Regions from separate parts of the Kribbella endophytica genome, predicted to be linked through region 1. Evidence: riboswitches for the same ligand, from Rfam matches in the RefSeq annotation. Region 1 holds a riboswitch; each other region holds the start of a gene.

Region 1 (10,362 bases):
ACGCGGCGGCCGATCAGCGCGTCGCCGCCGGCGTCGGCCTGGCTGCGGTTGAGGCACTCGATGACGGCCTGGGCCTCGTCGCTGCGCGGGTGGTAGATCGCGGAGCCGTGGTCGCCCTCGACGACCGTGATCGTGCCGCCCGGGCGGAGGTGGTTGCGCAGGGTGCGGAGGGCCTCGACCGGGTCGGGCAGGTGCTCGAGGACGAAGCAGACGAACAGGTGGTCGAACTCGGCGTACGGGAGGTTGTGTAAATCGCCGTGATGCCACTCGACCTGCCCGTACGGCGCTCTGGCGACGACGCGGCGTTTGGCCTCGGCGAGCGAGTCCTCGGAGATGTCGACGGAGGTCAGCGCGATGCCCGGGCTGCGAGTGAGCAGCTGGACGGTCTGCGCGCCGACGCCGCAGCCGACCTCCAGGACGCGGCTGCCGGGTGCGTACTGCGTGCCGCCGTGCAGGAGCTCGGCCAGCGTGTCCGCCTGATCGCTGAGGCGGCGGGTCTCGGAGTCGGTGTAGCCGTGGACGTAGTCGGTTCCCATGAGTCCACCGTGCGCGCACAATGGTCCGGTGAGTAGATCCAATCAGGGCCAGATTGGCAGGTCCATAACCGCGGGGTCGGACTTCCTGCAGCTCAGCACCGCCGGCGTGCCGGTCGGTGGGCTGTCCACGTGGCTGGCCGACCAGCTCCGCGCCGCGATCGCCGACGGGCGGTTGCCGCTGGGCACCCGCCTCCCCGCGAGCCGAGTCCTGGCCGCCGACCTGCAGGTCTCGCGAGGTGTGGTGACGGAGGCCTACCAACGCCTCACCGAAGACGGCCACACCACCGCCAAGGGCAGAGCCGGTACGACGGTCGTCGCTGTTCCTTTCACCACCAAAACCTCAACTTCTTCTACCGAATCTCCTCTTCCTGTGGTCGTACAGGCACCCGGCGTCGACATCTTCGACGCCCTGCGAGCAGCTCCGGCGCGGATCGACCTCACCCCCGGCGTACCCGACCTCACGGCCTTTCCCCGCGCCGCCTGGCTCAAGGCCGAGCGCGCGGTCCTCGACCGCCTCTCCGCCTCGTCCTTCGGCTACGGCGACCCCGCCGGTACGCCGGAACTGCGCCTCGCCGTCGCCCGCTGGCTCGCCCGCTACCGCGGCGTCCAGGTCGACCCGGCCGAGGTCATCATCGTCGCCGGCGTCGCCCAGGCGCTCAGCCTGATCACCCAGATCCTCACCGCCGACGGCATCCACGAGCTGGCCGTCGAGGACCCCGGCTCGCTCGGCTCCCGCCAGCATCTGCAGAACCTCGGCCTGCGCACCCCGCCCATCCCCGTCGACGCCGACGGCGTACGCGTCGACGAGCTGCACCGCAGCGGCGTACGCGCCGTACTGCTGACTCCCGCGCACCAGTTCCCCACCGGCGTCGTCCTCGACGGCGAACGCCGGCGCGAACTGATCCAGTGGGCGACCGAGACCGACGGCCTGATCGTCGAGGACGACTACGACGCCGAGCACCGCTACGACCGCCCGCCGGTCCCCGCCCTGCGCGCGATGCTCGCCGACCACGTGATCTACGCCGGCAGCGTCTCCAAGCTGCTCGCCCCCGCGCTGCGCATCGGCTGGATGGTCCCGCCACCGGCGTACCGCGACCGCCTGATCGCCGCCAAACGCCTCGCCGACCTCGGCAACGCCGCCCTGCCGCAGCTCGTCCTCGCCCACCTGATGGAGTCCGGCGACCTCGAACGCCAGCTCCGCTACGCCCGCCGCCGCCACCGCCGTCGCCGCGACGCCATGATCGATGCCATCAGCAACCACCTCCCCACCGCCACCACCCACGGCGCCGCCGCCGGCCTGCACCTCACCATCACCTTCCCCGACGCCTCCCTCGACGACGTAACCCTCGCCACGCGGGCCCTCGCCGAAGGCATCAAAACCCACCCCCTCAGCTGGCACACCCAGACTCCCCATCCCCCAGGTCTGGTCCTCGGCTACGCCGCCCGCACCCCCACAGCCATCACCGAAGCCATCGAGATCCTCGGATCCCTGGCCGCCCAGCTCTAGCCCCGCCTTCTCCCACCCGAGTCGCCGCCCACGGACAGCGCTCCTCTCCACCTCGGCGGTGCGGCAGGCCAACCCGCAGCCGCCGCGAGTCCGTCGACGCCCACCACCCACCAAGCACTCCACCGGAACGCCAGTTCCCGCCTGGAGCCGGCGCCCAGGACGCGCTGCCGGAAGGTTGATGGGTGGCGGGCGTCGGGTCCCGCAGACGACCTCCGCCATCGGGTCAGGCGTTGCTCGGTCAACGCCTCCCCATCGGGGCAGGTGTTGCTCGGTCAACGCGAGGCATCCCGCACCCCGTCGACACCCACCACTGACCAACCACCCCACCGAAGGCCGCTCCGCGCCTGGAGACGGCGGCCGGCGCCGCGTGCCGAGGTGTTGATCAGTGGTGGGCATCGGTGAATCCCCACAGGGCCGCAATGAAGACCAGTTGCTACTTGGAATCAGCAGCCGGGCCTTGTGCGGAGGAGGTTGCTGAGTGGTGGACGTCCGCACCCGCACGCCATCCGCGCCCGGCGGTACGCACTGTGTGCACGGCCCAGCCCCGGCGAACGCCGACCAGCGGCTGAACGGTGCACAACCAATCACCGCGCCGGCAGCCAGATCGAGCACCACTCCGGCGACGGCGGGTGCCGCGGGTGTGCGTGCCGTGGCGCGTGGGGGCGGGGCGTCGGGGTGGTTCGGGTCAGGTGTCTTGTGTGATGGGTTGGCGTGGGCGCGGGAGGACCAGCGGGGTGCCTGTGAGCGGGTCTGGGATGACCTCGCAGGCAAGGCCGAAGACTTGTTCTACGACCTCGGGGGTGATGACCTCGGTGGGGTTGCCGGTGGCGACGATTCGGCCGGACTTGAGGGCGATCAGGTGGTCGGCGTAGCGGCTGGCGAGGTTGAGGTCGTGGAGGACGAGGACGATCGTCTTGTGGTGCTGGTGGTTGAGGTCCTGGACCAGGTCGAGGATCTCCAGCTGGTGGGCCAGATCGAGGAACGTGGTGGGCTCGTCGAGCAGCATCGTGTCGGCGTCCTGGGCGAGGGCCAGGGCGATCCAGACACGCTGGCGTTGGCCGCCGGAGAGTTGGTCGAGGGAGCGGTTCGCCAGGTCGGCGGTGCCGGTGGCGGCGAGGGCTTCGGTGACGACCTTCTCGTCCTCCGGAGTCCACTGGCGGAACCACCGCTGGTGCGGATGGCGCCCGCGGCCGACGAGGTCGGCGACGGTGATGCCTTCGGGCGCGACCGGTTGCTGCGGGAGCAGCCCGAGCTTCGTGGCCAGTTGCCCGCCAGGGATTCGGCGTACGTCGACGTCGTCCAGGTAGACGGTCCCGCCGCGCGGCACCAGCAGGCGGGCGAGGCCGCGCAGCAGCGTGGACTTCCCGCAGGCGTTGGCGCCGACGATCACGGTGATCTTCCCCTGCGGGATGTCGACCGAGAGGTCGTGCACGACCGGCGTTCCGTCGTACGCGAGGCTGAGGTTCTCGGAGCGCAGCATGGTTATCCTCCTCGGCCGACGCGGTTGGCTCGGGCCATCAGCAGCAACAGGTAGGGCGCGCCCAGGAACGCCGTGACGACGCCGACGGGCAACGGGATCGGCGCGAACAGCTCGCGCGCCACGAGATCGGCGGCGACGACCAGCAGCGCGCCGATCGCGCCGGAGGCGAGCAGTCCGGCAGCGCGTTCGGCCAGCAACCGGCGCGCGATCTGCGGAGCGACCAGCGCCACGAAGCCGATCGGCCCAGCGGCAGCGGTCGCGAGCGCGGCGAGGCCGACGCCGATCGCGATCAGCAGACCGCGGGACAGTTCGACCCGTCCGGCGAGGGTCCGGGCGAGGTCGTCGCCGAGCTCCAGCAGGCGGAGCTGCCGCGACGCGACCACGGCGGCGGGAAGGAGGACCAGCAAGGTGATCCCGATCATCCACACCTCCGCCCAGGACCGCCCGGCGAGACTGCCGGACAGCCACATCAGCGCGCTCTTGGCGGTGTAGATGTCGGCCAGGGTCAGCAGGTACGCCGTGAGCGAGCCGATGATCGCGGTGACGCCGATCCCGACCAGCACCAGCCGATAGCCGGCAACCCCACGTTTGAAGGCGAACAGATAGATGGTGATTGCCGTTAGCAACGACCCGCCGAGCGCTCCGACCGGCAGCCAGAACGGGCTGGCGCCGAGGATCGTGATCACCACGACGGCTGCCAGGGCCGCGCCGGCGTTGATTCCGATCAGGTCGGGGCTGACCAGCGGGTTCCGCGCGAGCCGCTGGAAGATCGCACCCGATACGGCGAACGCGAACCCGACGCCGAGCCCGACGAGGACTCGGGGCAGCCGGTTGTTCACCACCACGTCGGTCATGATCAGCGAGCCGTCACCCGCGAGCGTGCTGAGGACTTGTGCGAGCGGGATCTCGTAGTCCCCGATCGTCAAGGAATAGGCGCCCACAGCAACAGCTCCCAGCAGACCAAGGAGCGTGACGACCACCCCGCCGAGATCGAGCCGGCCCGAAAGAGGACCGATCCGCACAGCCCGGCTCACAGCTCGGCCAGCCTTTGCCGGCGTACCAATGCAATGAAGAGCGGGGCTCCGACCAGCGCTGTGATGATGCCGACCTGCAGTTCGTCCGGACGGACCACCAGGCGACCGACCACGTCCGCGAGCAGCAACAACGTCGGCGCGAGGACGAGCGAGTACGGCAGGATCCAGCGGTAGTCCGCGCCGACGATCGCTCGCGCGACATGCGGTACGGCGAGGCCGACGAACCCGATCGGGCCCGCCATCGCGGTCGCCGTACCGGCCAGCAGCATGATCGCGAGTCCTGCCAGCACTCGGACAAGCCCGACTCTGGTGCCGAGGGTTGTCGCCAGTTCCTCGCCCAGTGCCAGCTGGTTCAGCGACCGGCCGAGCACCAGCGCCAACACGATGCCTACAGCAACGAACGGCAACGCCTGACCGACGATCGGCCCGGTCGCCAGCGTGAGCGACCCGACCACCCAGAACCGGAACTCGTTCAGCGTCGACAGATCGAGCAACGTCGCCGCCGACGTGACCGACCCGAGCATGGCCGACAACGCAGCCCCGGCCAATGCGAGTTTGACCGGCGTCGCCCCACCGCGCCCGAGAGCGCCGACGAGGTAGACCACGACGGTCGCCACCAGCGCGCCGCCCATCGCGAACCACACGTACCCGGTCAGGCTCGTCACCCCGAAGACCCCGATCGCCGCGACGACAGCGACCGCGGCACCGGCGTTGACGCCGAGGATCCCCGGGTCGGCCAACGCGTTGCGCGTGACGCCCTGCATCAGCGCGCCGGCCATGCCGAGCGCCGCGCCTGCCATCAGGCCGGTCGCGGTCCGCGGCAGGCGCAGGTACCGGATCACCCGATCGGTGTCGGACCCGGTGAAGTCGGCCGCCGCGAGATACACATCCCGAGGCGCGAACCATTCCGTACCGGCGAGCAACGACAACAGCACAGCCGCCAGCAGTACGACGAAGGCGACCACGAGCCCACCGGACTTCGTCAGCCCGTGGTGCAGAAGGCCCCCAGAGCCGTCGGCTCCGCGCCGGCCATCAGATCCCCGGCGAACGCCAGCGTCCCGAGGACCCTCCGTGCGATCGCCAGCTCCCGGCCGACCGGCAAATCCCGGTCGGCCGTCAGTGGTCTGCGCGGTCACTTGATCAGGTCGGGATGGATGATCTTCGCGATCAGTTCGGTCGAGTTCGCGCCGCGGACGCCGGCCGAGTGGTGCGCGAACAACCACGGGACGACCTGCTTGTTCTTGACCGCTGTCAGGTTCGCGAACGCCGGGTTCGTCATCAGCTTGTCGACGTCCGGCTGCCCTTGGGCCTCGGTCAGCGTCGCGTCGCAGCAGGCGCTGATCAGCACGTAGTCCGGGTCGGCCTTGATGAACTCCTCGACGCTGATCTTCACGTTCCGCTTCGAGGTCAGCCCCGCGAACGCGTTCACCCCACCGGCCTGCTTGATCAGCACCGTGCCGAAGTCCGGCCCACCGGACACGGTCATCCCGCCGCCCTCGAGCCCGGGCCGCACGATCGCGACCGTCGGCTTGCCGGCGCTCTTCACCTTCGCCTCGACCGCGGCGATCCGCGTCTTCTGGTCCGCGATCACCTGCTCGGCCTTGTCGCTCGCGCCGAACAGCTTGCCCAGGTCGCGCAGATCGGCGTACACGTTGTCCATCGAGACCGTCGACGGGTCGATCGCCTCGTCGCCCTTGCCGTCCGCGGTCGGGCACAGCGGGCTGAAGATCCACGTCTGGACGCCGAGGTCGGACAGCGACTTGCGGCTGCCGAAGCTGCCGTCGCTGCCGGCCGCGTTGAAGATGTCGTTGAAGCCGGACAGCACGAAGTCCGGGTTCAGGCTGAGCAGCTCCTCGCGGCTCGGCATGTTCTTGTAGTACTTGCGGTCCTGCTGCGCGGCGACGTACTCCGGCAGCGGCTCGGAGTCGAGGAACGCGGTGCCGACCAGGCGGTCGGAGATGCCCAGCGCGTGCGCCATCTCGATGGCCGGCTGGTACGCCGCGAACACCCGCTTCGGGGGTCCGTCGACGGTGACGTCGAGCCCGCAGTTCTTCACGGTCGTCGCGCTCGCGCTCGGACCTTCGTCGGCGCCGGCGGTTCCGCAGGCAGCGATCAGGGACAGGAAAACGGCAGCAAGCACTGCCTTGGGTACGACGGCCATGGCGACCGTTCCTCCAACACCTCGTGGACGGGACGCGTCGTGGCCGGTCTCCTGGCTGACGGGACGACCGCATCCGCCGAGCTGACCTTCCCAGCCCCTCCGGGCCAGTGGTCTCACACCTGGTGAACGCTCAGCGGACAATCCCGATCACAGTGGCGAGGGCCGCGCCGGTACTCCACCGGCTTCCCGAACACCACGACCGCCACACCGTAACCCACGCTGCGACTCAGTCGCAGCACGTGGTCCACGGACAGCGTCGGCAGCAGTCGGCGACGCCGCCGCAGGGCGATCGGCGGAGGCGCGTACGACGTACAGGCGACCGCCGCCGCAGGGCGATCGGCAGGCGCGTACGCCGTACAGGCGTCAGCGGGTGTAGAGCGGGGAGATCGCGAGGGCGAAGGTGACCATGTCGTCGGTCTTCACCTTGCTGCCGGGGAGCGGGACCAGGTCGGCGATCTTGTCGGTGCCGACGCGGATCGTGCCGCGGCCGGTGGCGGTGTCGACGTACCCCTCGTCGCCGAGCGGGACCGACTGCGACGTCGGCGCCTTGCGGACCGCGGCCATCGCCGCCTCGGCGTCGGGAACCCGCCGGGCGGTCGTGTAGAGCACAGAGGTCGCGGTGATCCAGCCGCAGACGACGTCGCCCGCGGGCGTCGCGCTGTCGCGGCGGGCCGTGGCCACGGTGCCCATCACCTTGGCGGCGGCGTTCGTCCCGCGGTCGCATTCCGTGCGGGTGATCAGCGGCGCTGCCTCCGGCAGACCCGCGGCCTGGCGCGCGGCCTCCTGCGCCAGTACGACGTACTTGGTCGGCGTCGCCGCCGGTCCCTCGACCTTGTAGAGATGCGTGCCCAGCAAGAACACGGCGAACTTGCTCGTCCCGTAGCCGCCCTGCCCGACGGCGATCGCCCGCGCCGGTTCGGCCTTCGTCGCGGCGTACGCCCGCTGCGCCGCGATCAGGTCGGCCTTGGTCCCCGTCAGCACCGAAACCCCGAGCCGAAGCGCCGGTCCGTCCGGATTCGTGCTCAGCCCCAACTCGCAGATGTCGAAGCTGGGCAACCCGATCTCGGCCGGCACCGGCGTCTGCGGGATCGTCACCGCCGGCGCGGCCAACGTCGTCTGCACCAGCGACTGGTCCATCCGCACGCACAACGTGTCCGCGGCCTGCGCGGTCGGCGGCACGCTCGGCGTATCCGACGGGGTCTCGCTCGGTGTCTCGGTTGGCGTCGTACTGACCGAGACCAGCGGCGGCACACTCGGCGCGGTTTCACCGCTCCCACCACCACAGCCGGCGACGGCCAGACCGGTCAAGGCAAAGACAACTACTGGACGGATACGCATGGTGACCCGACTCTAGCCGCAGCTGCTACTTCCCGACGGCGTAGCGCAGGATCGCGAGGCCCTGACCGGGCTGCTGCCGTACCTCAACCGACCTGACTTGGGCTCCTGTCCGAGGTGATCGCTTCGAGGGCTTCAGGCAGTGCCTCGACGCCATCGGCAGCGAGGAAGTGACCGGCTCCCGGGACGACTGCTGCGGAGGTCCCGAGCAGGCCGGCCAGGCGGTCGGTGTGCGCAGGCGAGACCAACGGATCCGCGTCCGACCGGATGATCGTCAGTTGGTCGACGTACGCGCTGATCCCCTCCACGTCACAGCCGTCGCCGATGAAGCCGTCCAGTTCGGGAAGCGCGGGCAGCGGGTCTACGAACCCCGAGACCAGCACGAGGGTTCCCAGGCGCCAGCCGGCCGGCAGCGACCGGAGATGCCGAAGAACCGCCAGGCACCCCAGGCTGTGCGCGACGATGATCGAGCCCTCGTCCGGGACCCCGACATCGGCGCTCACGGCTGCCGCCCACTGCACGGCGTCCGGCTCCTGCGGGCTCGGCAGGCGCGCGATCGTGACCGAGAATCCGTCCGCCTCGAGTTGCTGTCCCAGCCAACCGAACCAGTGATCCTCAGGCGATGCCGCGTAGCCATGGATGATCGAGGCCCGTCGCCGGGTTGTCCCTGATGTCATACCGCAGGACGGTATGGGGTCACACCAATGTGAAGGTCAAGCCGATCGGGATGAATCGGCATCTTTCCCTGCTCTGCCTTAACCCGGGGTGGCGCGGAGTTCTCGTTCTCGGACCGCGTGTTCGTCGGTGCGGGCGTCGTAGCGCCAGAAGTCCTTGAGCCAGACCGCGGTGCCGATGACGCCGGCTACGCAGAGGATGCCGCCGCTGACGATGGAGGTGCGGACGCTGGTGAGGTCGGCGACGAGGCCGGAGCGGGACTGGCCGCCCAGGGGGCCCAGCGAGTACGACAGCATTTCGATGCCGGCCAGGCGGCCGCGCATCTCGTCGGGGATGGTCTGGTTCCAGATGACGGCGCGGAAGAGGCCGGAGACCATGTCGGCGCCGCCGGCCACCGCGAACATCGCGATCGCGAACCAGATGTTCGGCGCGAGTCCTGCGACACCGACCGAAGCACCCCACGTGATGGTGGCGATCACGACCGCGCGGCCGTGGTGGTGGACTCGGCGAGCCCAGCCGCTGGTCAGGGTCGCGAGCATCGCGCCGACGGCCTCCGCGCTGTAGAGGAGTCCCAGCAACTTGGGTTCCTTCAAGACCTCGGTCGCGAACGCCGGGAACAGCACGATCGGCATCGCGAGGAACATGCCGACCATGTCCACGGCGTACGTCCCGAGCAGGTCGCGCCTTCGGAACGCGTACTTGATCCCGTCCCCGATCGCTCGCAGGCTCGGTGGCGTGCTGTGCTCGCTCGGTTTGTACGACCCCAGCAGCATGAACAGCAGGGTCGCGATCACCAGCCCGGCCAGCTCCACGGCGTACGCCCACATCACACCGGCCGTCCCAACCAGTACGCCGCCAAGCGCCGGCCCCGCGAGCTGGCCGACCTGCAGGATCAGCGAGTTGAGCGTGACCGCGGCCGGCATGTCCTCGTGCCGTACGACGCGCGGGAACAGTGCCTCCCGCGACGGCCGCTGCAACGACGACGCGATCGCGTTGAGCGCACCGCAGACGTAGATCACCCACACCTGCGGGCTCGCGAGCAGCGTGTTCGCCAGCAGGGCCGCGCAGATCACCACCTGCGCCATGCCGGTCAGGATCAGCATCTTGCGCCGGTCGACGTGGTCGGCCAGCGCCCCGCCGTACAGGCCGAAGATCACCAGCGGCGCGATCGTCACCAGCCCCATCGCGCCGACCGCGAAGTTGGAGCCGGTCAGCTGGTAGAGCTGGAACGGCAGTGCGACGTACCCGACCATGCCGCCGAGGAAGAAGACCGAGCCCGAGATCACCAGGATCCGGAAGTCGCGGGACGCCCGCCACGGGGTCAGATCGACCTTCAGACGGTCCACGCGCTCGCGGAAACTTGTTGCCACTGGCACATAGTGGCACCCGGTGGCGCACCGCGACGACCCTATTTCGCCCCTACCGTCGGCTCTGGACGCGGTCTGGACCGGAACCAAACGGCCTCAGCCGGCGTCAACATCAACGGCGCGGGGGAAGGCTCGGCGCCCGGAGCACAGACAGGACACCAGATGATCTCGACCACGACGGTCCGAACCCGGGCCCTCGCCCTCGTCGCCGCCGGCTCGGTGGCACTCGGTACGGCGCTGCTGGCGCCGGTCGCCGCGAACGCGAGC
Region 2 (10,362 bases), on a different contig from region 1:
GGGCCGAGCTGGTCGTGGTGGAAGGCCCGGCTGGTCAGCGTGACCCGGCCGAGCTGCTCGGTCGCGGCGGCGATCAGCGCCGGGTGCCGGTGACCGAAGTTGAGCGCGGAGTAGCCGGCCAGGCAGTCGAGGTAGCGCTGCCCGTTGGTGTCGGTGACCCAGGCCCCCTCGCCGTGCGCGATGGTGACCGGGAGCGGGTGGTAGTTGTGCGCGCCGTACTGCTCTTCCAGCGTCACCGGATCGATCACGGGGCCGTCCTCTCGAGGCTCAGGGGTAACAGGTGGTACAGCGAAGCATAACTCTGTACCACCTGCTACGGAATCAGCTGAGCTGTTCGCGGACAGTCCGGGCCGCGCCGACCAAGTTGTCGAGCGAGTCGCGGACCTCGGGCCAGCCGCGGGTCTTCAGGCCGCAGTCGGGATTGACCCACAGGCGCTCGGCCGGGATCGCGGCCAGGCCCTTCTCCAGCAGCGAGACGACCTCCGGCGTACCGGGCACGCGCGGGGAGTGGATGTCGTAGACGCCCGGCCCGACGCCACGCGGGTAGCCGGCGTCGCCGAGCTCGTGGGCGACCTGCATGTGCGAACGGGCCGCTTCGAGGCTCGCGACGTCGGCCTCCATCTCGTCCAGCGCGTTGAGGATGTCGCCGAACTCGACATAACACATGTGCGTGTGGATCTGAGTGTCCGCACGCACGCCGCTGGTCGTCAGCCGGAACACCTCGGTGCCCCAGTTCAAGTACGCCGCACGGTCGGCCTGCCGCAGCGGCAGGGTCTCGCGCAGGGCCGGCTCGTCGACCTGGATCACCGCGGCGCCGGCCGCTTCCAGGTCGTTCACCTCGTCCCGCAGCGCCAGCGCGACCTGACGTGCGGTGTCGCTGCGCGGCTGGTCGTCACGGACGAACGACCAGGCGAGCATCGTCACCGGTCCGGTCAGCATGCCCTTGACCGGACGCTCGGTCTGCAGCTGCGAGTACGCCCACCAGCGAACCGTCATCGGCTCCGGGCGGGAGATGTCGCCGACCAGCACCGGCGGCCGGACGTACCGGGTGCCGTACGACTGGACCCAGCCGTGCTGCGTCGCCAGGTACCCGTCGAGCTGCTCGGCGAAGTACTGGACCATGTCGTTGCGCTCGGGCTCACCGTGCACGAGAACGTCGAGCCCGGCCTTCTCCTGGAACGCGAGCACCTCCTGGATCTCGGCCTCGATGCGCTCGTCGTACTGCGTCGCGTCGATCCGCCCGGCGCGCAGGTCGGCGCGCGCCTTGCGCAGCTCGCCGGTCTGGGGGAACGAGCCGACAGTGGTGGTCGGGAGCAACGGCAGACCGAGCCGCGCCTGCTGGGCGGCGCTGCGTTCGGCGTACGGCGTGGAGCGGCGGCTGTCCGCCGCGGTGACGGCGGCGACCCGCGCCCGGACGTCCGGGTTGTTGGTCAGCGCCGAGCCGCTCCGGGAGTCCAGGGCTGCCCGGTTCGCGTTCAGCTGGTCGGCGATCGCTTCGGCGCCTTCGGTGAAGCCATGGGTCAGCGTGGCGATCTCGGCGGACTTCTGCCGGGCGAACGCCAGCCAGCGCGCGACCTCGGGGTCGATGCCGTCCTCGGCTGCGACGTCGTACGGGACGTGCAGGAGCGGGCACGACGCGCTGACGTCGACCTGACCGGCCAGCGAGCGCAGCCGGGTCAGCGTGGCCAGCGACTTGGTCAGGTCGTTGATCCAGATGTTGCGGCCGTTGACGACGCCCGCGACGAGCCGCTTGGAGCGGACCTCGGAGGACGCGACCAGATCGTCGAGGTTGCCCTCCGCGGGACCGGTGAAGTCGATCGCCAGGCCCTCGACCGGCGACTTGGCGAGCACAGGCAGCGCCTTGCCGAGCCGGTCGAAGTACGACGCGACGAGCAGGCGCGGGCGATCGGTCAGACCGCCCAGTACGGCGTACGCGCGGGCGGTCAGGTCGAGCTCGTCGGGCGAGCGGTCCTGGACCAGGGCGGGCTCGTCCAGCTGCACCCAGCCGGCGCCGGCGGCGCGCAGGTCGGCGAGCACTTCGGCGTACACGGGCAGGATCTTGTCGAGCAGCGACAGTGGCTCGAAGTGCTCGTCGACGCCCGGCGCGGGCTTGGCCAGCAGCAGGTAGGTGATCGGGCCGACGACGACCGGCCTGGCGGTCAGGCCGAGATCGAGTGCTTCGCGAAGCTCGGCGACCTGCTTGCTGGTGTCGGCGGTGAAGGTGGTGTCGGGGCCGAGCTCGGGGACGAGGTAGTGGTAGTTGGTGTCGAACCACTTGGTCATCTCGAGCGGCGCGACCTCCTGGGTGCCGCGAGCCATCGCGAAGTACCCGTCCAGCGGGTCCGCGGCCACGGCCGCCCGGTGCCGCTCGGGGATCGCGCCGAGCAGGACCGACGTGTCGAGCACGTGGTCGTAGTACGAGAAGTCACCGGTGGGGACCTCGTCGATGCCGTCGGCAGCGAGTTGCTGCCAGTTGGCCTTGCGCAGTTCGGCGGCGGTCTGCCGGAGGGCGTCCGCGTTGACGGTGCCCTTCCAGTAGCCCTCGATGGCCTTCTTCAGCTCGCGGTTCGGGCCTTGGCGCGGGTAGCCGTACACGGTGGATCGTGCGGCTGACTGGGTGTTCAAGTGTCTCTCCTTGGCGAGGCAGTCTCGAAGACCCCGTACCCCGGAGAACAGCAGGCAGGCGCGACAGGTCGCGCACGGCCGACCTTCCCACGAGGTCACGCGGTCACCGCCGTACGACGACGTACGGCGGGCAGGGGCAGGTCTTCGGACTCGTGGGCGCGTCCGTCGTTCCGGACACCTACTGGCCGTCGCTTCCCAGACCGGTCCTCCGGTCCAGTGCTGATGACGGCGGTCGTTCCCACTCACCGCTGCGGGGCAGTCCCGGAGTTCCACCGGGTTCCCTCTTACGACGACCCGACTGGCGATCGGGCCGAACCACTGCGTCACCACTTTCTCACAGAATTCTCACAGCACCAGGCGAGTGTGATCGGTCTGCCAGCCAACTGGGGGTGGTTCAATGCGCGCGTGAACAGGCTGACGCGATGACCGCCGATGAAGCGGACGGCCGCGTGCAGTCCCGGACCCTGCTGACCATCGGCGCGCTCGGCGTCGTGTTCGGGGATATCGGGACCAGCCCGATCTACACGATCCAGACCGTGTTCAACCCCGGCGACCCGCACCCGGTGCCGGTCTCGGCCGACAGCGTGTTCGGGATCGTGTCGCTGATCTTCTGGGCGGTCACGATCATCGTGACGATCAAGTACGTGCTGCTGGTGCTGCGCGCGGACAACCAGGGCGAGGGCGGCATCCTCGCGCTGATCACGCTGATCCGCAGCCACGGGACCAACGGCAGCCGGCGGACCAAGGTGATCCTGGCCGGGCTCGGCATCTTCGGCGCGTCGCTGTTCTTCGGCGACTCGATGATCACGCCGGCCATCTCGGTGCTGTCCGCGGTCGAGGGTCTGAAGGTCGTCCAGCCGGGGCTCGACGCGTACGTCGTACCGATCACCGCGACGATCATCGTGGTGCTGTTCACGCTGCAACGCCTCGGCACCGGCCGGATCGGCCGGTCGTTCGGTCTGGTGATGGTGCTGTGGTTCGTCACCATCGGTGCCGCCGGCATCGGCGGGATCACGCGGCACCCGGAGATCCTGAAGGCGCTGTCGCCGACGTACGCGATCGGCTTCCTGACCAACCACTTCGGCCACGCGTTCTTCGCGCTGGCCGCGGTCGTGCTCGCGATCACCGGCGCCGAGGCCCTGTACGCCGACCTCGGGCACTTCGGCCGCGCGCCGATCACCCGGGCCTGGCTGATCCTCGTGTTCCCGGCGTGCATCCTGAGCTACCTCGGCCAGGGCGCGCTGGTGCTGAAGGACGAGTCGTCGGTCAGCAGCCCGTTCTTCCTGCTCGTGCCCGAGTGGGGACGGATCCCACTGGTTCTGCTCGCCACTGCGGCGACTGTCATCGCGTCTCAAGCGGTCATCACCGGTGCGTTCTCGGTCGCCCGCCAGGCGGTGCAGCTCGGCTACCTGCCGCGGCTGCGGATCCTGCACACGTCGAGCAAGACGATCGGGCAGATCTACGTGCCGTGGATCAACTGGGCGCTGATGATCTCGGTGCTGACGCTGGTCTTCGCGTTCCAGACCTCCGCCGCGCTCGCGTTCGCCTTCGGCATGGCGGTCACGGCCACGGTCACGATCAACACCGTGCTGTTCTTCTACATCGTCCGCAAGCAGTGGGGTAAGCCGATGTGGGTGGTGATCGGCGGAGGAGCAGTCTTCCTGTCGATCGAGCTGCTGTTCCTCGCGGCGAACCTGACCAAGCTCGTCCACGGCGCCTGGCTGCCGCTGCTGATCGGCATCACGGTCTTCACCGTGCTCACCACCTGGCAGCGCGGGCGTTCGCTGGTCACTGCCCGCCGCGAGCGTCAGGAAGGCTCGCTGACGACGTTCATCAACGAGCTGCACGAGGCGCAGCCGCCGCTACGCCGGGTGCCCGGTACGGCGGTCTTCCTCAACCGTGGCAAGGACACTGTGCCGCTGGCGATGCGCGCGAACGTCGAGCACAACCACATCCTGCACGAGAACGTCGTGATCCTGTCGATCGAGACCGAGCCGGTGCCGACGGTCGAGGACGCGGAGCGGATCACGATCGACGACCTCGGGTTCGACGACGACCGGATCGTCCACGTGACGGCCCGCTTCGGTTATGTCCAGACGCCGGACGTGGCCGCCGTTCTGCGGCTGGCGGCCGAGCAGAGCTCCGAGGTGGCGTCGCTGGATCTGAGCGACACGTCGTACTTCCTGTCGACGATCGAACTGCGGCTCGGTGAGCACCCGGACATGGCGCGCTGGCGGAGCCGGCTGTTCGTGGCCACGTCGCACATCAGCGCCGACGCCGCCGAGTACTTCGGGCTGCCTCGCGACCGGGTGGTCATCATGGGATCGCGGATCGACGTCTAGGCCTGCCTTATTCCTCGGGGCTGCGGCCGCGCTGGTGGTCGGTGATGTCGTGGAACATCTGCTTGAACTGCCGGTAGTTCTTCGCGCCCAGCCGCTCGGCGTGCCGGGCCTCGATATCGTCCACGATCGCGTCGGCGGCCCGCATCTGGGCCAGCCCGCGCTCGGTCGGACAGACGAGCTTGGCGCGCCGGTCGCTCGGGTCGGGATGGCGTTCCAGGTAGCCGAGGGCTTCGAGCTCGTCGACCAGCGTGCCGATGATCTGCTTGTGCTGACCGGACAGCCGGGACAGCTCGGTCGCCCGGACGCCTTCGGGGGCGAGATAGGCCAGTACGGCGCCGTGGCGGTACTTGAGGTCGTCGAACCCCTGCGTCGCCAGCGTCGCGAACATCTCCCGCTGGACCGCGAACAGCAGTCGTCCGGACAGCACGCCCAGGTCGGGATCCGCTGCCCTGCGCTCCGATCGGGTGACCAACCGACTCTCCTTCCGCCGTCCTTTGGTGGTCATCCTACGTGATAGTCACGATATTTGACTAAGCATCCGGTGGTGTCTACGCTCTGAGAAGTAGTCAAGATTCATGACAATCAAGGAGTTTGACATGACGGAGATCATCGCTGTCGTCGGCGCGACCGGTATCCAGGGCGGGGGCCTGGTGCGGGCGATCCTGGCCGACCCGGCGAAGCAGTTCACCGTCCGGGCGATCACCCGGAACGCGAACGGCGCGGCGGCGCAGAAGCTGGCCGCGGCCGGCGCCGAGGTGGTCGAGGCCGATCTGGATGACGAGGACAGCCTCCGCAAGGCGTTCGACGGCGTGTACGGCGCGTACGTCGTCACCAACTACTTCGCCCAGCGCAGCGAAGCGGAGGTCGCTGCGCGGTCTGCGGCCGACATGGAACTGGAGCAGGCCGGCAATGCGGCCCGCGCGGCGCGTGATGCCGGCGTACAGCATGTGATCTGGTCGACGCTCGAGGACACCCGCCCGCACTTCGGTGACACCGACCGCGTTCCGACCCTGGACGACGGCCGGTACAAGGTGCCGCACTTCGACGCCAAGAGCGAGGCCGACGACCTGTTCCGCGAAGCCGGCGTACCGACGACGTTCCTGCGGACCACCTTCTACTACGAGAACCTCGTCGACTCGCTGGGCCCGGCCCGCGATGCCGACGGCAACTTCGTGCTCACGCTGCCGATGGGCGACAGCCCGATCAACGCGATCGCCGTCGAGGACATCGGCCGGACCGCGCTCGGCATCTTCCGCCGCGGGCCGGAGTTCATCGACAAGACGGTCGCGATCGCCGGGCAGGCGCTGACCGGTGCCGAGCTGGCGGCGACGATGAGCGACGTCCTCGGTGAGCCCGTCACGTACGCGCCGCACGGCTGGGACGACTTCCGGTCCTTCGGGTTCCCGGGCGCCGTCGAGTTCGGCAACATGTTCCAGTACTACGCGGAGAACCACGAGGAGTTCACCAACGACCGCGACCTCGACCTGGCGCGTGAGCTGAACCCGCGGCTGCAGACCTTCCGCGAGTGGTTCGCCGAGCACCACACCGAGCTCGCGCGATAAGTGCGGTCGCGGGGGCCACAGCCTCGTCGCCGGTGCGCCTTTCAAGTACCGGCCCTCGGTTGGTGGTTGGTACTTGAGAGGGGTGGGGGTTGATCCTTCGGGTGGCCTAGCGCAGGTCGTCCGACAGGGACTGGGCGGCCTGTGTGAGCAGGGGGATCGCCCGGTCCACGAGGGTCTCGGTCATCCGGCCGGCGGGGCCCGAGATCGACATCGCGAGGCGGGACGGAACGTCGGGCACCGGTACGGCGATGCAGCGAACGCCGAGCTCCTGCTCGCCCTCGTCGGTGGCGTACCCGTCCTGTTGCGCCTTGCGAAGCTGCGCGGCGAACTCCTCGACGTCCGTGATCGTCGTCTCGGTGTGCTTCGGCATGCCGGTGCGCTGCAGCAGTTCGCGGACCTCGGCGTCGCGCAGCTGGGACATGATCGCCTTGCCGACCGCCGTGCAGTGGGGGAGGACCCGGCGGCCGACCTCGGTGAACATGCGCATCGAGTGCCGCGACTGGACCTGCGCGAGGTAGACGATCTGGTCGCCGTCGAGCATCGCCATGTTGGCGGACTCGCCGAGCTCGTCGACCAGGCGGGCCAGGTGTGGCCGGGCCCAGACGCTGAGCATGTGCGACGAGGTCTCACCGAGGCGGATCAGCTTCGGGCCGAGCACGTACTGACGGGACGGCTCCTGGCGGACGTAGCCGAGGTCGACGAGCGTGCGGACCAGGCGGTGGATCGTCGGCAGGGGGAGCCCGGAGGCGGTGGCCAGCTGGGACAGGCCGAGCATGCCGCCGGCGTCGGCCATGAGTTCGAGCAGGCCGAACGCGCGCTCGATCGACTGCACGCTGCCCGAGCGGGCGGTGCCGGTGGTTTCCGCCACTGAGGTCTCCTTCGGTTTCCGAATGGCGGAAGTCTAGCGCCAGATCCCGGAAGCGTCAGCTCTTGCGGCTTTCGTTGTGTGGATATTAGTCTCCGCCATACGGAATTCGCGGAGATTAAGGTGGTGGGTATGACAGACCTCGACGCTCTCGTCGGCGACCTGGACCGACGGCTGGCCGAGGCCGACGCCGTACTGACCACGCGGTACCCGGGGGATCGGGGAGTGCGGCAGCCTGTTCATACGGTGTATGTGCCGGGTGATCAGTACTCGGTGGGGACTGTTGGTGCTTGGGGTGGTGAGGCTCGGGCCGCGCTGGATGCTCACGGTGGGACGGCTGAGGAGCTGGCCTCGGCGCTGGGGATTGGGCTGTCGGCCGAGGTCTATGACCGCGTCCGCGCCAAGCTGGACGCCGAGCCGATCGAGGATCTGCGGATCGACTTCGAGGACGGGTACGGCGCGCGTTCTGACGAGGAGGAAGACGCTGCGGCTGTTGCCGCGGCACGTGCTCTGGTATCGGCTGTCAAGGCTGGGACCGCACCGCCGTACCACGGTCTGCGCATCAAATCCCTCGAGGCGCCGACCCGTCGACGCGGGGTCCGCACTCTCGATCTCTTCGTCGGTGAACTCGCCGCTGCCGACGCCCTGACACCCGGCTTCGTCATCACCCTCGCCAAGGTCACCTCGGTCGAACAGATCGAGGCCATGGTCGTCGTACTGGATGCGATCGAACGCGCCCGCTCGATCCCGAAGCTCGGCTTCGAGATCCAGATCGAAACGCCTCAGTCGATCCTCGGCCCTGACGGCACGGCCCTCATCCCACGGATGATCACCGCCGGAGCCGGGCGCGTCACCGGCCTGCACTACGGGACCTACGACTACTCGGCGTCCCTGGGCATCGCCGCGGCGTACCAAAGCATGGAGCACCCGGCTGCTGATCACGCCAAAGACATCATGCAGCTCGCTGCGGCAGGTACTGGTGTCCTCATCTCCGACGGCTCCACCAACGTCCTTCCGGTCGGCGATCGGGAGGCAGTCCATGCCGCGTGGCGGCTCCACGCCCGCCTGGTCCGCCGCTCCCTGGAGCGAGGCATCTACCAGGGCTGGGACATGCACCCCGCCCAACTCCCCACCCGCTACGCCGCCACTTACACGTTCTACCGTGAGGGTCTGGAGGTTGCGGCCACCCGTCTCCGCGCCTACACCGGCCAAGGAGACTCCGGCTACCTGGACGAACCCGCCACGGCCACCGCCCTGGCCGCCTACGTCCTCAGAGCCATCGACTGCGGCGCCGCCGATCAGGAAGAGATCGAAAAGCTGACCGGTCTGGACGAGGTCACCCTGGCGAAGCTCGCCAAACGTCCCGTGCGGGGCTGACGCGCACGGCCGGCCCGCTCCTCGCCGCCGAACCTCACCCCTCGGCGAATCCCTTCAAGTAGTCGCTGCCAATCGGCCGACGGCCCCGCAAGTCTTCTGCCTACAACCGGTCTCCAGTTCGACGAAGCAGCCTGCTTCCTCCAGGTTTTCCACAGATGGGGGTCGGGGGCCCACGGGATGGGGGTGGGGGCGTCTAGGGTCGTTGGCATGGGTGATGCGTTGAAGCTGTCCGAGGCTCGTGCGGCGACTGCTGCGGGGGTGATCTCCGCGATCGCGGGGGATGCCGCGCGGTTGCGGGAGGACCAGGAGACCGCGGTCGCGGCGCTGTGTGAGCCCAATGCGCGGGTGCTGGTCGTGCAAGCGACCGGGTGGGGCAAGTCGGCGGTGTACTGGGCGGCGACGGCGATCCGTCGCTCCGAAGGCGCCGGGCCGACGCTGGTCGTCTCGCCGTTGCTGTCGTTGATGCGCGACCAGGTCGCCGCCGCCGGCCGCGCCGGACTGCGCGCGGCGACGCTCAACTCGTCCAACTTCGACGCCTGGTCCGAGATCGAGAGCGACCTGCGTTCCGGCGCGATCGACGTCCTGCTCGTCTCGCCAGAGCGGCTGGCCAACCCAGGCTTCGGTCGCCGCGTGCTCGACGGGCTCGCGGGCCAGATCGGCCTGCTGGTGATCGACGAGGCGCACGCGGTCTCCGACTGGGGACACGACTTCCGCCCCGACTATCGGCGCGTGTCCGACGTACTGCAGAAGCTCAACCCTCAGACCCCCGTGCTCGCGACGACCGCGACCGCCAACACGCGCGTCACCGAGGACGTTGCGCATCAACTTGGCGCCTCGACCCTCGTACTGCGTGGTCCGTTGGCGCGATCGAGCCTGCAGTTGGCTGTGGTCAACGCGCTCTCGCCGCTCGATCGGTTCGCGTGGGTGGTCGACCACCTGCCGAAGCTCCCCGGCTCGGGCATCGTCTACACGTTGACCGTCGCCGACGCGCAGCGCCTGGCGGCCGCGGTCCAGGAGGTGCACGGCGCCGCCGTGCCGGTCGCTGCGTACACCGGCGGGCTGGAGTCGGGGGAGCGGGAGTTCCTCGAGGACGCACTCCGCGAGAATCGTCTGAAGGCGCTCGTCGCGACGTCCGCGCTGGGGATGGGGTACGACAAGCCTGACCTCGGGTTCGTCGTGCACGTCGGGTCGCCGCCGTCGCCGGTGTCGTACTACCAGCAGGTCGGACGTGCCGGCCGCGGCATCGACCACGCCGTCGTTGCGCTGCTCCCGTCGGACGCCGACGCCGGCGTGTGGGACTACTTCGCGACCGCGACGATCCCAGTGCCCGAGAACGTGAACCGCTTGCTGGCCGGCCTTTCGGCGTACGGGCCTGATCAGCCGGCGACCGTGCCGTCGCTGGAAGCCGAGACCGGGCTCCGACGTGGCCGCGTCGAGCTGATGCTGAAGCAGCTCGCCGTCGACGGCGCGGTCGAGCGGGTCGAGAAGGGCTGGCTGCGGACGGACGCCGAGTGGACGTTCGACGCCGCGCACTATGACGGCATCGTCGCCGTACGACGCCGCGAGGCTGACATCATGCGCGCCTACACCC
Region 3 (10,362 bases), on a different contig from region 1:
CAGGTCGGCCGGGATCCGCTCGATCCGGCTCAGCACACCGTCGTGGTACTTCAGGTCCGAGACCATCACCTGGTCCCACAGCCCGCGCGCCTTCAGGTCGGCGACCAGGTACGGGTTCGCGACGGTGAACTCACCGGACATGTTCGACTTCACGAACAGGTTGCTGTACGTCGGCTCGATCGATTGGCTGACCCCACAGATGTTGGAGATCGTCGCGGTCGGCGCGATCGCCAGCACGTTGGAGTTGCGCATGCCGTCCTTCAACACCTTCGCGCGCAGCGCCTCCCAGTCGAGCGTCCGGCCGGTGTCCAGCTGGACGTCGCCCTCGCGCGCCGAACGCAGCAGCTCGAGCGAGTCGATCGGCAGCACGCCCTGGCTCCACAGCGATCCGTCGTACGTCTGGTACGTCCCGCGCTCGGCGGCGAGCTCGGTCGACGCCGCGATCGCGTGGTAGCTGATCGCCTCCATCGAGACGTCGGCGAACTCGACGGCCGCGTCGGACGAGTACGGGATGCGCAGCGCGAACAGCGCGTCGGCGAAGCCCATCAGGCCGAGGCCGACCGGGCGGTGCCGCTGGTTCGCGCGCTCCGACTCCGGCGTGGTGTAGAAGTTCACGTCGATCACGTTGTCGAGCATCCGGACCGCGGTCTTCACGGTGTCGCGCAGCAGTTCCGCGTCCAGACCGCTCTCGGTCAGGTGGGCGACCAGGTTGACCGAGCCGAGGTTGCAGACTGCGGTCTCGTCGACGGTGGTGTTCAGCGTGATCTCGGTGCACAGGTTGGAGGAGTGCACCACGCCGTCGTGCTGCTGTGGGGAGCGCAGGTTGCAGGCGTCCTTGAAGGTGATCCACGGGTGACCGGTCTCGAACAGCACGGTCAGCATCCGGCGCCACAGGTCGACGGCCTTGACCCGGCGGAACACCCGGATCTCGCCGCGATCGGCGGCCGCCTCGTAGTTCTCGTACGCCGTCGCGAAGGCCGCGCCGTACAGGTCGTGCAGGTCCGGGACCTCGTCGGGCGAGAACAGCGTCCAGTCGCCGCCGGCCTCGACCCGCTGCAGGAACAGGTCGGGCACCCAGTTCGCCGTGTTCATGTCGTGGGTGCGGCGGCGCTCGTCACCGGTGTTCTTGCGCAGGTCGAGGAACTCCTCGATGTCCATGTGCCAGGTCTCGAGGTAGGCGCAGACCGCGCCCTTGCGCTTGCCGCCCTGGTTGACCGCGACCGCGGTGTCGTTGGCGATCTTCAGGAACGGTACGACGCCCTGCGACTCGCCGTTGGTCCCGCGGATCTTGGCGCCGATGCCGCGGACCGGGGTCCAGTCGTTGCCGAGGCCACCGGAGTACTTGGCCAGGAGGGCGTTGTTGCGGATGCCGGCGAAGATGCCGGACAGGTCGTCGTCGACCGTGGTCAGGAAGCACGACGACAGCTGCGGCCGGGTGGTGCCGGAGTTGAACAGCGTCGGCGTCGAGGACATGAAGCGGAACGAGCTGAGCAGCTCGTAGAACTCCAGCGCCCGCGTCTCCCGGTCGTCCTCCTTGAGCGCCATGCCCATCGCGACGCGCAGGTAGAACGCCTGCGGCAGCTCGAACCGGATCTTGTCGATGTGCAGCAGGTACCGGTCGTAGAGGGTCTGCAGGCCGAGGAACGCGAAGTCCAGGTCGCGCTCGGGCTTGATCGCCGCGGCGAGCCGGGGGAGGTCGAAGGTGGCCAGCTCGGGGTCGAGCAGACCGGCCTCGATCCCGGTGCTGACGTAGCGCGGGAAGTACTCGGCGTACGCCGTGCTCATGTCGGCCTGGGTCGCCTGCCGGGGCTCGCCGTGCACGCGGCCGAGCGTCTCGCGGCGGATCTGGTCGAGCAGCAGGCGCGCGGCGGCCTGGCTGTACTGCGGCTCGGTCTCGACGTACGACCGGGCGGCCATCACCAGGGCGAGCTCGACCTCGTGCTGGGCGATGCCGTCGTAGCAGGAGCCGAGCGTCTCGTCGAGGATCTGCTCGGGGTCGACGGCGTCCAGGCCGGCGGCCGCCTCGGCGATGACGAGCCGGAGCCGGGCGACGTCCAGTGGCGCTGTGTTTCCGTCGGCAGCACGGACAGTGACGGCCGGCGCCTCGGTGACCCCGGCCGCGTCGGCCGGCGTCCGGGCCTTGGTGCGCTCTTCGCGGTACAGGACGTAGGCGCGGGCGACCTGATGCTCTCCCGCGCGCATCAGGGCCAGCTCGACCTGGTCCTGGATGTCCTCGACCTGGACGCTGCGCCGCGAGTCGCCGCGGCTGGTCAGGGCCGTGACGACGCGGGCGGTCAGGTCGGTGACCAGGTCACGGACCCGGTGGCTGGTGCCGGCCTCGGCACCCTCGACGGCCAGGAAGGCCTTGCTCACCGCGACCGCGATCTTGGTCGGGTCGAATGCGGTGCTGGTGCCGTCGCGGCGGACGACGGTCAGCTGGGACGCGGCCTGCGCGTCGGGCAGGGTGCCCGATGCGGTCGGCGACGAAGACGAAACGATGGTCACAGGCGCTCTCTCCACGCGAGTTCCGGGGGACCATGACCTGTGCGAGAGCGCGCGACGCAAGGCAGTACGGCGAGTACGACTGCCTTGACGCCCACCGACCCACCCACGAGGTCTCGGACCGACGCGTACCGGCGGTACGCGCACCAGTGGCAGGTACTCGGACTCGCGGACGACCTGTCCGCTCACCGTTGCGGGGCAGCTCCGGACTCGCACCGGATTCCCCTCTTGCCTCCGCCCGGCCGCGCTTGGTCGCGTCACCCGGGCAGAACCACCAGCACGCAGAACATTAGCGGTAGACCCCGACATGTAGTGCATTGACGCGCCGCGTGTCGCACATCTAGTGGTTTCAGGCGGCCAGCGCATGCAGATCCTGGAGCGTCATGATCTCCGATCCATGGTGGATCAGCTCCCGGTTGAGCCGCAGGACGACGTGGCCGAACGGCTCCGCGGCGTCCAGCTCGGTGGCCTGGCTGAGGCCGACCGTCATCGCCTGGTCCTCCTCCAAAGCCGCGATGGACTCCTGCCAGGCGTTGACCCAGTGGGTCAACCAGGCGACCGCGTCCCGGGCGTTGCCGTGCAACGTGATGTCGGTGCGGCCCTGGAGCTTCTCGCCGAAGGTCCACTCCCAGCGCTCGAAGAACGTCTCGGTCAGATGGGCGATCAGCCAGGCGATCGTGCGGGGCCCGCGATGGTCCGGCTCGTCCGGCCACTGCGCCACCCACTCACCCGACCCGAGCGACCGGAAGCGGCCGGCGTGCCGGCGCCGTACGACGGTCAGTGCCTCCGCGCTCGGTCGCCAGAAGTACTCGTCGTCGGTGAGTCTGGCCAGTCGCTGGGCCAGCACCATCCAGCTGAAACCGAGCTGGCCCCGCACCATCGCCATCGCCGACGGTCGCTCCAGGATGTCCCAGTCGAACGGTTCCGGCATCACAGATCCTCACGCTCCCCGATTCCCCGCGGTTTGTCCTTGCATCGAACATGTGTTCGAATTGTGGTCGAGCGAACGTCGGAAAGTCAATCAGCACAGCGTGTCGGTGCTGGTGCTTCCGGTGGTCGACTGCTAGTGCGAGCGCGACCGGGGAGATGGTGCGGAGTGAGACCCAAACGTGATTACTCAGCGTGGCCGACGAGAGTAGAGTCACGCTGGGTGAGCAGAGCTGGGGGAACGTTCTCGGGACGGTCCGGGGGCGCGGTGACTGCTCACGGGACTGCTTCCGAGGGGGAAACTCGTGTCGCCGGGTGAGCGGAAATGAGCCTGAGTGGGGATGCCTGGACCTGGGCCTGGAGAGACTGGGAGGACGAGGACCGGACCAGGCGACAGAAGGAGAAGCCGGTGGCGTTGGAGGCTGACGAGCTGGCGCGGGTGGCCGCGAACGAGGCGGACTGGGACGCGCGGGCTCCGCTGCACGCGGCGAGCGCGTTCTACGAGCGGCCGGCGGAGTTCTGGTTCGCCGACTACGAGTGGGACGACCTGGGGGAGCTCGGCGGGCGGGATGTCGTGCACCTGCAGTGTCACCTGGGGACCGAGACGATCGCCTTTGCCCGGAAGGGCGCGAAGACGTTCGGGCTGGATCTTTCGGGGCGGTCGCTGGACGAGGCGCGGCGGTTGGCCGATGCGGCCGGCGCCGGGATCGAGTACGTGCGGGCGAACGTGTACGACGCGGGCGAGGCGTTCAGCGGGCGGCAGTTCGATGTCGTCTACACGGGCAAGGGTGCGCTCTGTTATCTGCCTGACCTGGCGAAGTGGGCCGAGGTGGTCAGTGGGCTGCTGAAGCCGGGTGGGTTCGTGTACATCGTCGAGTTCCATCCGTTGCTGAATTCGCTGCGGCCGGTTGGGCTGCCGGGGGAGTCCGAGGAGTTGGTGCTGCGGCACGACTACTTGGAAGGGCGTGGGGCGATCGCGCACGAGTCGACTGTCACGTACACAGGCGACGAGGTGCCCGGCCGCAACACCAGCTACGAGTGGATGCACGGGCTGGGGGAGTTGGTCACGACGCTGTCGGCTGCGGGGCTGCGGATCGACAGCTTGCGCGAGTCCGAGGTGCTGCAATGGCCGCGCTGGCCGTCGATGGTCCAGACGCCAGAAGGCTGGTGGCGTTTGCCGGACGATGCGCCACGGATCCCGTTGCTGTTCGCACTGAAGGCGACGAAGGTCAGCTGAGACGGTCATGCTCCGGGGTGAGTAGCAGCGTGGTGGCTGCCGCTTCGGCTGCCACCATCTGGTCGACGGTCGAGGTGCCGTAGCGCGCGTACTTCGTGCGGTAGGCCTCGTCGACTTTCAGCCGTAGCTGCTCCGATCCGGTGCCGACGTCCTCGACGGAGACGTCGGCCTGCAAGCCCGGAACGCGGATGCAGGCCCGGTGGGACTCGAGTACGTGAGCGAACCAACCGGTGTCTCGGCGGTACCAGGTGCGGACGTACACCTGCTGATCGACGGACACCACCCAGATCGGCACCCAGCGCCGCAGGGTTCCGTCGGTGCGTCTGGGGGCGATCTGCAGTTCGTCGGCGGCAGCGATTCGCTGGAGGTCGTCGGGAGTCCAGAGCTCAGCCATGTCTCGAGGCTAGTGACTGGTGGTGTTGAGCAGGTTGTCGCAGAGGGCGACGAGTTGTTCTCGGAGGGGCTTGGAGCGTTCTGCGAAGGCGCGTTGGGCGGCGGCGTACTCGGCTTTGCCTGTGGGGGTTTCGATGGGGATGGGGGAGTAGCCGAGGGGAGCCAGGTCGTACGGGGAGGCTCGCATGTCGAGGGTGCGGATGTCCTTGGCCAGCTCGAAGCAGGTCAGGAGGAGGGTGCTGGGGGTGAAGGGGGCGAGTTTGGTGGCCCACTTGTAGAGGTCCATGTTGGCGTGCAGGCAGCCGCCTTGTTCCAGCTGAGGCTGCTGGTCGCGGGTTGGTTGCAGGACGTTGAGGGGGCGGGCCGGTTCGGTGAAGAAGCGGAAGGCGTCGAAGTGGGAGCAGGCGATCTTGTGCGACTCGACGACCTGATCGGTGCCCTCGGCACCTAGTCTCAGCGGCCACTTCTCGTGCCGGACCTCGCCGGGTTGCAGGCGGTAGACCATCGCCCACTCGTGCAGGCCGAAGCAGCCGAACTGGGGCTGGCGGTCGAGCGTTGCTGCCAGCAGGCGGCGGATCCAGGTGATGGAGTCCGTACGGCGCTCGATCTCGGCCGGGTCGAGGTGCGCGGCGCCGTCGGCGTACAGGTAGCCCTTGCGTCCCTCGTACGCCGTGGCGCCGAGCAGGCTGACGCCTGGGCCGGGGTGCCAGATGCGGAGCTGGTTCGGCCGCGTGGAGTAGTAGGTGAAGAGGAAGTCCTCGACGGGATGAGCCTCGCGGCGCTGACGACGTGCGAGATGACCGGCAACGAGTTCGTCGACCCGCGCCGCATGGGCGGCGGCGAGTGGTTCCCAATCAGCAGGAGAGAGAAGGAGAGTCACAGCGCCAGGGAGTACGCGTACAGGTGGACGCCGGGGCGGGGGGACCAGTCGCGTTCGGGGACTCGGGTGAAGCCGAGGCGTTCGTAGATGCGGTGGGCCGGTTTCATGTAGTCGGCGCTCGACAGGACGAGGTGGGTGAACCCGAGCTCGCGGGAGCGGTCGATGCAGCGTTGCGTCAGCGCCGTGCCGACGCCCAGGCCGCGGGCCTTCGCGGAGACGCCGAGCATGCGGAACTCGCCCTCGTGGGGCTCGCCGATCTCGGCGTAGAAGGAGCCGGGGACGCAGTACGTGACCGTGCCGAGCAGGTCGGTGCCGTCCGTGGCGACCCAGAGCTCGGCGCGTTCGGCCCGGTCCGCGGCGGCGCGCAGGGTGTCGCCGTAGTCGGAGCCGGCCGGGATGAAGCCGTCGTTCGCGTACGACTCGACGGTCAGCTCGCCGACGGCGGCGTACTCCGCGGGCTCGGCCAGGCGGATCGTGAACGGGGCTCGGTCGGTGGTCACCGCACAACTGTCTCATTGGGGACCACCGACGGGAAAAGAAGAGGAGACGGGGACAGGATCAAAGCGCTGATGGGGTACGGCGGTAGGCTCGGGCCGTTCATTCCCTCGACTGAAGGCCAGCCGTGCGTATCGCCAGATTCTCCGTCGACGACGAACCGAAGTACGGGCTTGTCGAGACCGACGACCCCGAAGGTCTCGTCGGCACCGTCGCCGTACTCGACTCGGACCCGCTGTACCGGCCGGTCCAACTCACCGGCGAGGTGCTGCAGCTGGCCGACGTCCGGCTGCTGGCCCCGGTGATCCCGCGCAGCAAGGTGGTCTGCGTCGGGCGCAACTACGCCGACCACGCCGCCGAGCTGGGCAACGACGTACCGGCCGAGCCGATGATCTTCCTCAAGCCGAACACCTCGGTGATCGGCCCGCGCGACGGCATCGTCTACCCCGAGCAGACCAACAACCTGCACTTCGAGGGCGAGCTGGCGATCGTGATCGGCCGGATCTGCCGCGACCTGCCCCGCGAACGGGCCGAAGAGGTGATCTTCGGCTACACGATCGCGAACGACGTGACCGCGCGCGACCTGCAGAAGAGCGACGGCCAGTGGGCCCGGGCCAAGGGCTACGACACGTTCTGCCCGCTCGGCCCCTGGATCCAGACCGATCTGGACGTCTCCGACGTCCGGGTCAGCACGCAGCTGAACGGCGAGCCGAAGCAGGACGGCCGGACCTCGCAGTTCATCTTCGACATCCCGGAGGTGCTGGCCTACATCACCTCCTTCACCACGCTGCTGCCCGGCGACGTGGTGCTCACCGGTACCCCCGCGGGTGTCGGCCCGATGCTGCCCGGCGACGAGGTCGCCATCAGCGTCGAAGGACTCGGAACTCTGACGAACAAGGTGATCGTGCGTGACTGACAGGCCCGCTCCGACCGACGACGACGTCCTCGGTGGCCTCGAACCGACTCAGGTCCGCCTGCGGTTCGCCCCTTCCCCGACCGGTCTCCTGACCGTCGGCAACATCCGCACCGCTCTCTTCGCCTGGGCCTTCGCCCGTCACTACGGCGGCAAGCTGGTCCTGCGGATCGAGGACACCGACGCGGCCCGCAACACCCCCGAGGCGCTGCAGTACACGCTCGACTCGCTGCGCTGGCTCGGCATCGGCTGGGACGAGGGCCCGGAGGTCGGCGGCGACTTCGGCCCGTACAAGCAGACCGAGCGGATGGACATCTACGCCGACGTCGTGGCCAAGCTGCTGCAGGCCGGCAAGGCGTACCACTGCTACTGCTCGCAGGAGGAGCTCGACCAGCGGCGCGAGGCGGCCCGTCAGGCCGGCCAGCACAGCGGGTACGACGGCCACTGCCGCACGCTCACCGAGGAGCAGGTCAAGGCGTACGTCGACGAGGGCCGGCGTCCGGTCGTCCGGCTGCGGATGCCCGACCGCCCGATCACCTTCACCGACCTGGTCCGCGGCGAGATCACCTTCCTGCCCGAGAACCTGGGCGACTACGTCCTGGTCCGGGCCAACGGGTTCCCGCTGTACCCGCTGGTGAACCCGGTCGACGACGCGCTGATGGAGATCACCCACGTCCTGCGGGGCGAGGACCTGCTGCCGTCGACGCCGCGGCAGATCGCGCTGTACGAGGCGCTGGCCGAGATCGGCATCGGCTCCGGCCGGACGCCGCGGTTCGGGCACCTGCCGTTCGTGATGGGTGAGGGCAACAAGAAGCTGTCCAAGCGCGACCCGGGCGCGGGTCTCGGCGAGTACATGGAGCGCGGCTTCCTGCCCGAGGGCCTGCTGAACTACCTGGCCCTGCTCGGCTGGTCGATCGCCGAGGACCGTGACGTGTTCACGATGGCTGAGATGGTCGAGGCCTTCGACATCCGCAAGGTGAACTCGAACGCGGCCCGGTTCGACCCGAAGAAGTGCGAGGCGATCAACGCCTCCCACATGCGGCTGCTCGAGCCGGCCGAGTTCGGCCGCCGGGTGGTGCCGTTCCTGGCCAAGGCGGGCGTGCTGCCGGCCGAGCCGACCGACGAGCAGCAGCAGTTGCTGACCGCCGCCGTACCGCTGGTGCAGGAGCGGATGAACTCGTTGTCCGAGGCCGTCGACATGCTCGGCTTCCTGTTCGTCTCCGACGAGGCGTTCAAGGTCGACACGGATGCCGCGGGCAAGGTGCTGACCGGTGACGCCGGCGCCGTGCTCGAGGCGTCGGTGAAGGCGCTGTCGAACCTGGCCGACTGGACCACCGAGGCGATCGAGGCCGCGCTGCGTGCCTCGCTGATCGAGGGTCTGGGGCTCAAGCCGAAGAACGCGTTCGGCCCGGTCCGGGTCGCGATCTCCGGCCGCCGGATCTCGCCGCCGCTGTTCGAGTCGCTCGAGCTGCTCGGTCGCGACCGGTCGCTGCACCGGCTCGAGCACGCCCGCACGCTGCTTCCGGCGGAGTGAGCATGCCGTACGACGCGACGCCGCGTTCCGGGTCCACCGCGGATCCCCGGGACGCGGGGCCGCAGCCGTACCACCGGCTGCTGCGCAACCCGGTCACGGCCGGGTGGACCGTGGTGCTCGGCGCTTTCGCCGTACTGGCCGGGTGGATGTTCCTCAGCCTGGTCATCCAGGTGGTCGCGTTCGGCATCCGCAAGGATCCCGAGGGGACGATCTCCTGGTTCGGGCTGCTGACGACCAACCTGACGCTGATCGTGCTGATCCCGTTGGCGATGGTCGTCGCGACCCGGCTGAACCACCAGACGCCGGGCCTGCTGTCGTCGGTGGTCGGCCGGATCCGGTGGCGGCCGATGCTGTGGTTCGGGCTGGCCGCCGTGGTGGTCGAGCTCGTCATGCTCGGCGTGATCAAGGTCGGCGGGATCGAACTGCTCTCCGGCGGAGGCAAGGGCGCGGCCGCGGACGCGGCCGGCGTGATCGCCGTCGTCCTGCTCACCTCGTCGCTGCAGGCGGCGGGGGAGGAGTACTTCTTCCGCGGGTACCTGCTGCAGGCGGTCGGTTCGTTCGTGCGCAGCTCGGTGGTCGCGGTGGTGGTCACGACCGTCCTGTTCACGATGGCGCACGGGGTGTGGCCGTGGGAGAGCCCCGCGCTGTTCCTGGACCGCTTCGCGTTCGGCTTGGTGGCCGGCTTCCTCGCCGTACGGACGGGTGGGCTGGAGGCGTCGATCGCGGCGCACGCGGCGAACAACGTGGTGACGTTCATCTACGCCGCGTTGACGAACAGCGTCAGCGCCAGCCTGAACGCTTCGGACGCGGGCTGGGGCCTGGTGGCCGTGGATGTGTCGAAGTTCGTGCTGTTCGGCGCTGTGGCCGTGCTGCTGGCGCGCAAGCAGCACCTGGCGACGACGTGCGACCTGCCGCTGGTGCACGCGCCGGTCGTCGGTGGACCGGGCCGGAGACTGGTGTGACACGAGTGACATCTGGTTCAGCGGGGACTCGTTTTGGTGTCTGGGCCCGGACTTCGGTATGCTCTCTGAGCCGGGTGATGAGGGCGGAAACGAACTCAGAAAACCGGTGAAATGCCTTTGGGGTATGGGGTAATTGGCAGCCCGTCTGATTCTGGTTCAGTTAGTCTAGGTTCGAGTCCTAGTACCCCAGCGAGTGATTGGACCCGGCCGATGAAAATCGGTAGAGTCCTTCCTCGTTGCCAGGTCCGCAAGGACCACGCAACAACGCTCTGGCCCCGTTGTGTAGCGGCCTAGCACGCCGCCCTCTCAAGGCGGTAGCGCGGGTTCGAATCCCGTCGGGGCTACCAGAGAACAGCGAAGGCCCGGACCTCACGGTCCGGGCCTTCGCTGTGTTGCCGGTCAGTTGGTCAGTCCGCGACCACAGCCTTCAGTACGTCGACCTTGGCAGCCGACCGCGCCGGCCCGACGGCCGCGAGCACACCGGCCACCGCGGCGAGCAGGACCGACACGGTCACCTGC

Evidence for each region. A riboswitch is a leader RNA that binds a small molecule or an ion and turns the genes downstream of it on or off. The one in region 1 is predicted to bind cobalamin.
Region 2: linked by a shared signal. The riboswitch ahead of metE (5-methyltetrahydropteroyltriglutamate--homocysteine S-methyltransferase) and the one ahead of ACYVIO_RS09370 (ABC transporter substrate-binding protein) in region 1 are both predicted to bind cobalamin.
Region 3: linked by a shared signal. The riboswitch ahead of ACYVIO_RS40930 (ribonucleoside-diphosphate reductase subunit alpha) and the one ahead of ACYVIO_RS09370 (ABC transporter substrate-binding protein) in region 1 are both predicted to bind cobalamin.

What each region holds. Positions count from the first base shown of each region.
Region 1 covers NZ_BAAGUR010000001.1:1,958,876-1,969,237, reverse strand. The annotation lists gene ACYVIO_RS09395 (methyltransferase) at 1-536, opposite strand, end outside; gene pdxR (MocR-like pyridoxine biosynthesis transcription factor PdxR) at 565-2,043, shown strand; gene ACYVIO_RS09385 (ABC transporter ATP-binding protein) at 2,729-3,523, opposite strand; gene ACYVIO_RS09380 (FecCD family ABC transporter permease) at 3,526-4,557, opposite strand; gene ACYVIO_RS09375 (FecCD family ABC transporter permease) at 4,554-5,522, opposite strand; gene ACYVIO_RS09370 (ABC transporter substrate-binding protein) at 5,690-6,718, opposite strand; cobalamin riboswitch at 6,743-6,931, opposite strand; gene ACYVIO_RS09365 (hypothetical protein) at 7,082-8,056, opposite strand; gene ACYVIO_RS09360 (RBBP9/YdeN family alpha/beta hydrolase) at 8,140-8,730, opposite strand; gene ACYVIO_RS09355 (MFS transporter) at 8,809-10,098, opposite strand; gene ACYVIO_RS09350 (hypothetical protein) at 10,258-10,362, shown strand, end outside.
Region 2 covers NZ_BAAGUR010000004.1:394,217-404,578, reverse strand. The annotation lists gene rocD (ornithine--oxo-acid transaminase) at 1-248, opposite strand, end outside; gene metE (5-methyltetrahydropteroyltriglutamate--homocysteine S-methyltransferase) at 322-2,625, opposite strand; cobalamin riboswitch at 2,744-2,960, opposite strand; gene ACYVIO_RS33705 (potassium transporter Kup) at 3,048-4,967, shown strand; gene ACYVIO_RS33700 (MarR family winged helix-turn-helix transcriptional regulator) at 4,975-5,439, opposite strand; gene ACYVIO_RS33695 (NmrA/HSCARG family protein) at 5,564-6,529, shown strand; gene ACYVIO_RS33690 (IclR family transcriptional regulator) at 6,636-7,397, opposite strand; gene ACYVIO_RS33685 (DUF6986 family protein) at 7,527-8,771, shown strand; gene ACYVIO_RS33680 (RecQ family ATP-dependent DNA helicase) at 8,979-10,362, shown strand, end outside.
Region 3 covers NZ_BAAGUR010000007.1:233,996-244,357, reverse strand. The annotation lists gene ACYVIO_RS40930 (ribonucleoside-diphosphate reductase subunit alpha) at 1-2,505, opposite strand, end outside; cobalamin riboswitch at 2,637-2,793, opposite strand; gene ACYVIO_RS40925 (DinB family protein) at 2,852-3,433, opposite strand; gene ACYVIO_RS40920 (class I SAM-dependent methyltransferase) at 3,755-4,666, shown strand; gene ACYVIO_RS40915 (DUF2255 family protein) at 4,659-5,060, opposite strand; gene ACYVIO_RS40910 (3-methyladenine DNA glycosylase) at 5,070-5,939, opposite strand; gene ACYVIO_RS40905 (GNAT family N-acetyltransferase) at 5,936-6,439, opposite strand; gene ACYVIO_RS40900 (fumarylacetoacetate hydrolase family protein) at 6,562-7,350, shown strand; gene gltX (glutamate--tRNA ligase) at 7,343-8,881, shown strand; gene ACYVIO_RS40890 (lysostaphin resistance A-like protein) at 8,884-9,843, shown strand; tRNA gene ACYVIO_RS40885 (tRNA-Gln) at 9,962-10,033, shown strand; tRNA gene ACYVIO_RS40880 (tRNA-Glu) at 10,115-10,190, shown strand; gene ACYVIO_RS40875 (ABC transporter permease) at 10,251-10,362, opposite strand, start outside.